One region of the Marinomonas sp. NPDC078689 genome, then DNA from elsewhere that is predicted to be linked to it. Evidence: predicted binding sites of a transcription regulator. Region 1 holds the regulator's gene; each other region holds the start of a gene.
What was found. Region 1 encodes sigma-54, which starts transcription at its own class of promoters, with help from an activator protein. Its sites were predicted from a motif close to TGGCACNNNNNTTGCTNT; they were not measured.
Positions count from the first base shown of each region.

Region 2: ACIGBN_RS08610 (HAD-IIB family hydrolase) is a predicted target of sigma-54. The motif match lies at 1,049-1,066, and genes of this name have one in related genera.
Region 3: hmpA (NO-inducible flavohemoprotein) is a predicted target of sigma-54. The motif match lies at 1,263-1,280, and genes of this name have one in related genera.
Region 4: ACIGBN_RS01125 (circularly permuted type 2 ATP-grasp protein) is a predicted target of sigma-54. The motif match lies at 1,152-1,169, and genes of this name have one in related genera.

Region 1 covers NZ_JBITUJ010000002.1:81,160-83,365, reverse strand. Annotated here, with positions in the region: gene ACIGBN_RS03545 (PTS sugar transporter subunit IIA) at 1-78, opposite strand, end outside; gene ACIGBN_RS03540 (RNA polymerase factor sigma-54) at 97-1,575, opposite strand; gene lptB (LPS export ABC transporter ATP-binding protein) at 1,651-2,206, opposite strand, start outside.
Region 2 covers NZ_JBITUJ010000004.1:37,426-39,631, reverse strand. Annotated here, with positions in the region: gene ACIGBN_RS08610 (HAD-IIB family hydrolase) at 76-897, opposite strand; gene ACIGBN_RS08605 (DMT family transporter) at 1,144-2,034, shown strand.
Region 3 covers NZ_JBITUJ010000005.1:210,492-212,697, reverse strand. Annotated here, with positions in the region: gene norR (nitric oxide reductase transcriptional regulator NorR) at 1-1,124, opposite strand, end outside; gene hmpA (NO-inducible flavohemoprotein) at 1,334-2,206, shown strand, end outside.
Region 4 covers NZ_JBITUJ010000001.1:260,906-263,111, forward strand. Annotated here, with positions in the region: gene ACIGBN_RS01125 (circularly permuted type 2 ATP-grasp protein) at 1-971, opposite strand, end outside; gene ACIGBN_RS01130 (FAD-dependent oxidoreductase) at 1,328-2,206, shown strand, end outside.

The DNA of each region.
Region 1 (2,206 bases):
TTCAAGAATGCGTTTTTTGCTCACAACGTCTTGTTTTGCAAAGACAAGGTCTGCTTTTATTAATGATTTTAATGGCATAAGAAGTAGTTGTCCGTATTAAATCAATCGTTTTCGTTCATTAGAAGGAGGAATGTTCATTGCCTCACGGTACTTTGCAACAGTTCGTCGTGCTACTTGTATGCCTTGGTCCGCTAAAATAGTGGCTAGCTTGTTGTCACTCAAGGGCTTTTTGGCGGGTTCTTCTACCACCAATTTTTTGATCATGGCTCTGATTGCTGTCGAAGAGCATTCGCCACCAGAAGCGGTATTAACGTGGCTTGAGAAGAAGTACTTCAGCTCGAAAATACCTTTTGGTGTGTGCATGTACTTTTGTGTCGTCACACGCGAAATGGTGGACTCGTGCATGCCGACTTCTTCCGCGACATCGTGAAGTACCATGGGTTTCATGGCTTCTTCACCAAGTTCAAAGAAGTCGATTTGGCGATTTACGATACAGCTGGCCACTTTGAGTAGGGTCTCGTTGCGGCTTTGTAGGCTTTTCATAAACCACTTGGCTTCTTGCAAGGAGTTTTTGATGTAGGTGACGTCTTCTGAGGTGGAGGCTGTTGCGGCCATCGCAGAATAAGTTTCGTTGATCTTGACGGGCGGTAACGCGTCGTTATTTAGCTCAACTTGCCAAACCCCATTGCACTTTTTGACAGAGACATCTGGAATAACATAATCCGTATCATCGGCATCAATAATAGAGCCTGGTCGTGGGTTGAGTTGTTGAATCAGATCGACCACTTCCTTCAATGACTCTTCTTTGAGCTTTGTTTTGCGACTTAATTGAGCAAAATCACGGTTGCCTAGTAAAGCCAGATGGTTATCGACTAGGTTGTAGGTACTCTTATAAAGAGGGTGGTCGCGAAAGGCTTCTAATTGCACTAATAGGCAATCGCGTAAGTCGGTTGAACAGGCGCCAGCAGGATCAAAGCGTTGTAGTCTGTGTTGCACTGCCATGACTTCGTCGAGCTCAAGATCTTCAAGTTCGCTGGTTAGCGATTCCCAAATATCTTCAGGCGTAATACTGAGATAGCCGTCTGATTGCACGCATTCAATGATGGCGTAAGCGATTTCAATGTCGCGATCTGACATGTGCGTTAGGTTAAGTTGCCAGATCAAGTGATCTTGAATGCTTTCAGCAGGGGCGTTGCGACTTTCGTAGTCACTGTCGCCTTCATAATTATTGCTGGAGCCGACGCTTGCTGCGGCAGAATTTTGGTAAGTATCGTCCCAATTGCTGTCAATGGAGAGCTCTGCTGGAATACTGTCGGTCCACTCGGACTCAACGCGGGCTTCTTCACTGGCGTTCGCCTCGGTTTTTTTACTGGCTGCCTCTTCCTGTTCTCTCGTTGGCGCTTCTGAATGGGAAAAATCTTCATCATCAATTTCTAAAAGCGGATTGGATTCTAGAAACTCATGGATTTCCTGTTTCAGGTCTAACGTAGAAAGCTGCAGCAACCGAATGGCTTGTTGCAGCTGGGGAGTCATGGTCAGTTGTTGACCGATTTTTAATTGCAGAGACTGCTTCATAAAGAAACACTTCTAATAAGAGGAAATTGGAACGAGTTATGCATACTACTCCCTTTCGGCTGCAAAGATAAGAGGCTATAGACGGAAGTCGTCCCCTAAATAAACCTTTTTTACTTGCTCATTGTTGATCACGGTATCAGCATCACCTGAGGCGATTATTTTCCCATTGCCTACGATATAGGCTTTGTCGCAAATGTCTAATGTTTCGCGTACGTTGTGATCGGTAATCAAAACACCAATGCCGCTTTCTTGCAGGTGTTTTATGATCAGTTTAATGTCGCCAACCGAGATGGGGTCAACCCCAGCAAAAGGTTCATCCAATAGGATGAACTTGGGGTTCATGGCAAGCGCACGCGCTATTTCCACGCGACGACGTTCGCCGCCAGAGAGTGCCATGCCTAAGTTGCTGCGAATGTGGGTGACATGAAACTCGTTTAACAGGCCTTCTAGTCTTTCTTTCTTTTGTTCTTTTGACAGCTCTTTGCGCGTTTCTAAAATGGCGTAAATATTGTCTTCAACGGACATTTTTCTAAAAATAGAGGCTTCTTGTGGTAAGTAGCCAATGCCTTTTTGCGCCCGCGTATGCATGGCGTTTTTGGTGATGTCTTGCCCGTCGATGAAGATGCCGCCG
Region 2 (2,206 bases), on a different contig from region 1:
CGTTATTGTTGTCTTAAGTCGGTTATTTCTAAAATTGTCACTGTCCTGTTTTTTTCGCTGGAGTACGCCAGCTGCCTACAAAATGCCTTGTTTTATTAGTGCTTTATCAATGGCTTGAGCCCAGCCTTCGGGGCCATAGCCATCGGTTAACCAAGCGTCATGGCGATAGGGTACTTCCGGTGGCGCGTGGACAGGGGAGCGAATTACCACTGGAATATCTGCTTTACTGAGCATGCCAACGTCATTGTCACCGTCCCCTAAAGCCATGGTGGTAACCGCTTCTTGGAAATGGGTCTCGTAACGGGCACTTAGCCACAGCATGGCGCGGGCTTTGTCGCAGTCGCTGCCCATTAAATGAATAAAGCGTCCGCCTTTTTGAAGTTGAACACCTTGTGGCTCAAGGGCTTGTTTGAGAGTGTTGAGAGCAATGTTCGAATCTTGCCAGACCATGGGCTCGGTGAATTCCCGCTGCATGGCGAGTTGCGCATTGGCTTCGGAGAGCCCGGTTAAATCGACGATGTTTTGCGCCTGCATGTCGCAGAAACTTTGAAAACGGTAGTGTGTTTTGTATTCGCTGATCAAATCGATCAGGGTTTGGCGCTTTGGACCGAAGGATTTAAGCCAATAGTCTCCATGATCTTCCATTGACGCATCGACAGGTAATCCAAGGTGTTTGGGAATATAAACGGCGGCCCCGTTTTCGACGATAAATGGGTCTTGATGATTAAGTTCGTTTCGTAATTGGGTGAGTTCAGCGTAGGTTTTACTGGTGTTTAAAATACAAGGGATAGTAAAGGTCTTGAGCGCTTGAAAAGCCTGTAACGCCGGCTGAAAACTGTAAGTGTGATGGTCAAGTAAGGTGCCATCAAGATCTGAAAATACTAAAAGACGAGTCATCAGTGTGGGATCTATTCAAAGGCGCAAAAGGCGATGATATGCTTCGCGACGATTAAATGATCTTGTACCTCCTAATTAGCTGTGCAACTTACAGGGTCTATTGTTCGTTGCTGTTTCACTCAAACTATTCGGTGAAAGATTATTCATTGATCTTGCAAAACTGGTGCCAGTCAGTGAAAGTACGCTTTCATCAGAGTTCCTTCTTGAGCTCCTGCTTTTACACTAACGCTTTAATTGAACAAACGTATGACAATGAATTTAAAACTGACTTTTTCTACTTTTTTGGCGTTAGTCGCTTTCGCGGCAAACTCTATTCTATGCCGCTTGGCATTGGTGCAAAATGACGCGGGAGCATTGATTGATCCAACCTCTTTTACCCTGGTTAGACTGATAAGCGGTGCCTTAATGCTGCTGATTTTATGCCTGCTTTATCGGGACAGTCGTGACACGGCAGAGGTCCCATCGCGACTCAAACAAGTGTGGCAATCTGGTAACTGGTCATCGGCAACGGCGTTGTTTATTTACGCGTTGGGCTTTTCCTACGCCTATGTGTCATTGGCCACCGGCGTAGGTGCGCTCATTTTGTTTGGGGCTGTGCAGATCACCTTGATTTTATTGTCTTTTATAAACGGACATCGCATGAAATGGCTAGAATGGCTGGGGCTCGCGGTGGCCTTTTCTGGCTTTGTTTATTTGGTGTTACCGACGCTCTCTACACCGTCTGCTGTTGGCTTTGTGTTAATGGCATTGGCCGGTGTGGCTTGGGGGATTTATACCTGGCATGGCAAAAAAGTCAGCAAGGCGTTGTTTGCAACCACTTCTAATTTTATTCGAACCTTGCCACTGTTATTAATAGCGCTGGTTTTTGTTGGCTTTCAGTTGGACATCACGTTACAAGGGTTTTGGTTAGCCGTCGCTTCCGGTGCGCTTATGTCTGGTATGGGTTACGCCATCTGGTATGCGGTGTTGGCACACATGAGTGCGTCTGTCGCGGCCGTTTTACAACTCTTGGTGCCAATACTGGCAACCTTGGGTGGCGTCATATTTGCGAATGAGGCCGTTACCTTGCACTTGATTCTAGCGTCGGCAGCGGTATTGGGCGGTGTGTTGATCGTCTTGATTGGTAAGAGAAAATAGAATTAAACGCACCTTTGTTGTGCGTAATTTTATTTTTGCGCCAATTTAGACGTGTATTCTGCATCAGAATTGTCTTTTAACGGGCGTTGCTTGAAGGTGTTTTTGAACGCGGGGTGACCGCGTTTGTTGATCTAAAAAAAGAGAAGCGATGGAGGCTTCTCTTTTTTGTTTT
Region 3 (2,206 bases), on a different contig from region 1:
AATAGAGGAATGTCACCTTGCCGTTCTTTTAATGAAGGCACTTGAATAGGAAAAACGCTAAGTCGATGAAAAAGGTCTGAGCGAAAACGATGCTCTGCCACTTCTTGCTCTAGTCGTCGGTTGGTCGCCGCGATAATACGAACGTCGACTTTGCGAATATCGTCCTTACCTACCGCTTGTATCTCTTGGTTTTGAATCGCTCTTAACAAACTGCCTTGAACTTCTAGTGGCAGCTCTCCAATCTCATCGAGAAAGAGGGTGCCTCCATCCGCTAAGACAAACTTGCCTTCGCGATCACGATCGGCGCCGGTGAACGCGCCTTTTACGTGTCCGAACAGCTCACTTTCAATCAAATTCTGCGGGATAGCGGCACAATTCACATACACCATGGGCAAATTGCTGCGATTGGAAGCATGATGCAAAGCGCGCGCGACCAGCTCTTTACCAACCCCGGTTTCACCTTCAATCAAAATGGCAAAATCAGAAGGAGCAACCAACTTAATCGCTTGATAAAGCGTTTTCATAACATCACTTTGACCGATCATTTCATGGCCATCGTTGACTCTTGACTGCTCGTTCATCGCTTGCAAAGCATGCTCTGCTCGTTGTGACTTTGCTTCTAGCTGCTCCATTAAAATCGCAGTATTCAACGTCATCGCCGCCATGGTGCCAATGATTTCAAGCGCTCGCGAATCAATATCATCAAACACATTCGGAGTAATGCTGTCTAACGTCACCACGCCAATCAGAGTGCCATCCAAGTACAAAGGCACACCCATACAAGAATGCACCCGCAGATGCTCATCGTGACCAAGCACCATGCCATCATAAGGGTCGGGCAAAGCGGAATCAGCAGGAAATCGAACCGGATAATGACCCGCACAGATTTCACGCAAGCGTGGGTGCTCTGCAATGGTAAAACGACGCCCCATTAGGTCTTCCGACAACCCCCGTTGAGCTATCGGTGTCAACACACCATGATGATGTATCAATAGCACCACAGCATCACAATTAATCGTTGCTCGAACCGCATACACTAGCTGTTCAAATCGATTAGTCTGTGTGACTGCACTCGCCAAATCGAGGGCAAAACTCAGCAAGGCATTGTTGGACACCTGATTCATTCTTTTTCCCTATCAACCCATTAATCTTGAGTCATTTTGACACAGAAGAAACTAAATGACCTATTTTTATTTAGGTCTAAATGACTCACTTTTAAAATATAAAATCGTAAAACATTGAAATATATGAATTTATTTTATTGGCACGCCTTTCGCAATAGAAGGAGTAATTGATATTTAACGACGACATTTCAGTAGAAAGGAGCACCACAATGCTATCGCAGAAACACATAGATACAGTAAAAGCGACTATCCCATTACTCGCCTCTGCCGGACCAGCCATTACTGAGCATTTTTACAAACGTATGTTTAAACACAACCCAGAGCTAAACGATGTGTTTAACATGACCAACCAAAAAACAGGCCGCCAACCTGCTGCCTTGTTCAATGCGATTGCCGCTTACGCCACACATATCGACAACTTAGAAGTGCTCACAAGCGCCGTTATGCGCATTGCTCACAAACACACAAGTTTCAACATCCAACCAGACCAATACGACATTGTTGGTCATCACTTGATTGAGACCTTGCGTGAACTTGCTCCTGAAGCCTTCACTCAAGACGTAGAAGAAGCTTGGGTCGCCGCCTACGGTCAATTGGCTGAAATCTTCATCAAAGTGGAAGGCGATTTGTACGAGAAAAATGCCGCAGAAACCGGTGGCTGGAAAGATTTCCGTCAGTTCCGCGTGGCGTCTAAAACCCCAGAGTCTGAATTGGTAACTAGCTTTGTGTTAGAGCCTGTCGATGGTAAAGCAGTGATCGATTACACACCAGGTCAGTACCTTGGCATTAAAGTTCACCCTAAAGGCAACCAGTACGAAGAGATTCGTCAGTATTCTTTGTCTACTACTGCCAACGGCAAAAGCTACCGCATTAGCGTTAAACGTGAAGGCAGCGATGATATGGCAGGCGTCATGTCTAACTACTTACACGATCACATCAATGTCGGCGACATTGTCGAAGCCATGCCACCAGCGGGTGATTTTATCTTCGAAGATAAAGCAAAACCTGTGGTATTGATTTCTGGAGGCGTTGGCTTAACCCCTATGCAAGCGATGTTGGATACCTTCGCGAAACAAGGTTAC
Region 4 (2,206 bases), on a different contig from region 1:
ACGCCGGCACCTGGTGCGTTGGCGAGAGCCACATTGCCTTTGCTCCAGGCTCTCATTAAGCCTGGAACGCCCAATACGGATTCCGAATCAAACACGTCTGGGTCGAGAAATAAATCATCAATACGACGGTAAATAACGTCGACACGCTCAGGCCCATTAATGGTTTTCATGTAGACACAGTCGTCTTCTTCATCAACAAATAGATCACTGCCTTCCACCAGTTCTGCGCCCATTTGTTGTGCTAAGAAAGCGTGTTCAAAATACGCTGAGTTATAGATACCTGGGGTGAGTACGACAATTTCTGGGTTTTCTATGTCCCGTGGCGACAGCGCCGCTAAGGTATCAAAAAGGTGAGAGGTGTAAGAGCCAACAGGAAGAATGTCGTCGTTTTCAAATAGCTCAGGCAATACACGTTTTGTGATCGCGCGGTTTTCTAACATGTAAGAAACGCCAGAAGGAACGCGTAAATTGTCTTCTAACACATAAAAGTCGCCGACGTCGTCGCGCACTAAGTCAGTACCACAAATGTGCGCCCAAACGCCGAAAGCAGGTGACACGCCGACGCATTCTGGTCTGAAGTTTTTTGAATCTTTAATGATGTGGGCGGGGATAATGCCGTCTTTGATGACATTTTGGTCGTGGTAGAGGTCGTCGATGAATAAGTTAAGGGCTTTTAGGCGTTGTTTTAAGCCCGCTTCTGCAATGCGCCACTCTGACGCTTCAATGGTGCGAGGAACAATGTCAAAAGGCCAAGCTCTGTCGATGTTTCCTTCTTCGGTATAAACAGTAAAGCTTATGCCCATTTCTTGGATAGTGGCTTCGGCAGTGAGCCTGCGCTTTTCTAACTCTTCTTCGGATAAACTGTTTAAATAATTCAGTAGTTGTTCGGCTGGTGCTCTTGGCTTTCCTTGTGGGTCTATTAGTTCATCAAAAAAATCTTTTGATTGATATTGGCTACTCAAACTGTCCATTTACACCTCGCTTTATTATTAGCTTTTGGGCTTTGATCTTAAAAATGGTGCGATTCCTTGCACTTGTTGGCCTAGCGCGCCCCCTTTTTCAGAGGCTTATTTGTTATGCTTACGCGTTATAGAATTAATAATAACCGTACTGATAATCTGACATTAGCGCGCTAATTAGGCAAATGAAATACAGCAAGTATTGCGCCAGAGTGTGTTTTTTTAAGAGAAATAATCGAATGACTATGACTTGGCGTGATTAAGCGCAAGACATTATTGGACTAAGGTCGTTACTATTTCTTTATTGGTTGGAATCTAGCTAAACAACGTCAGAGAGCAAATTAATCTGGCCGTAATAGGAAAATATCGTGAATAAGGCAAAGCAAGTCGCTATCGCAGGGGCTGGAATCGGTGGACTGAGCGCCGCATTGGCGTTGGCAAAGACAGGTCATAAGGTCACTATCTTTGAACAAGCCAGTCAACTTGGTGAAGTGGGAGCAGGCTTGCAAATGAGCCCGAACGCCATGAAGGTGTTGCGTTACTTAGGGGTAGAAGACGCCTTACGTGCGTTTGCTTTTGTGCCACAGCATGCCTGTATACGACATTTCAAAAGCGGCGATTATTACCTTAAAAGCCCATTAGGGGCGTCGTCGGAAGCGCGTTATGGGGCGCCTTATTGGCATTTACACCGTGCTGATTTGCATAAAGTACTGCTTGCTGCCTGCGAAAAGGTCGGTGTGACGCTGGTGTTAGGCCGCAGTGTGGAAAGTTATCTTGAACAAGATGATCAAGTCATTGTCATGTTGGCGGACAAATCACAACACAGGGCGGATTTATTGATTGGCGCTGACGGCATTCGTTCCGTGATTCGAGAGCAGATGTTAGGAAAAGAGTCGCCGACCTTTATGAAACAGGTGGCGTGGCGTGGTGTGATTCCTGTTAGCGAACTTGATGGCGTGACCATTCAACCTGATGCGTGTGTGTGGGTGGGGCCAAAGCGTCACCTAGTGACTTATTACTTACGTGGCGGTGAATGGGTGAATTTTGTTGCGGTGGAGGAACGAGATGATTGGCACCAAGAATCTTGGCGTGAAGAGGGCGACATCAACGAGCTGAGAGCCGCTTTTGCTGGCTGGCATCCAGAGGTGAGTGGTCTATTGGCGAAAGCGCAGAGTACTTTTTTGTGGGCGTTAAATGGCCGTGAAGCCTTGTCGACTTGGCATCAAGGCCGAGTCGTGTTGCTCGGC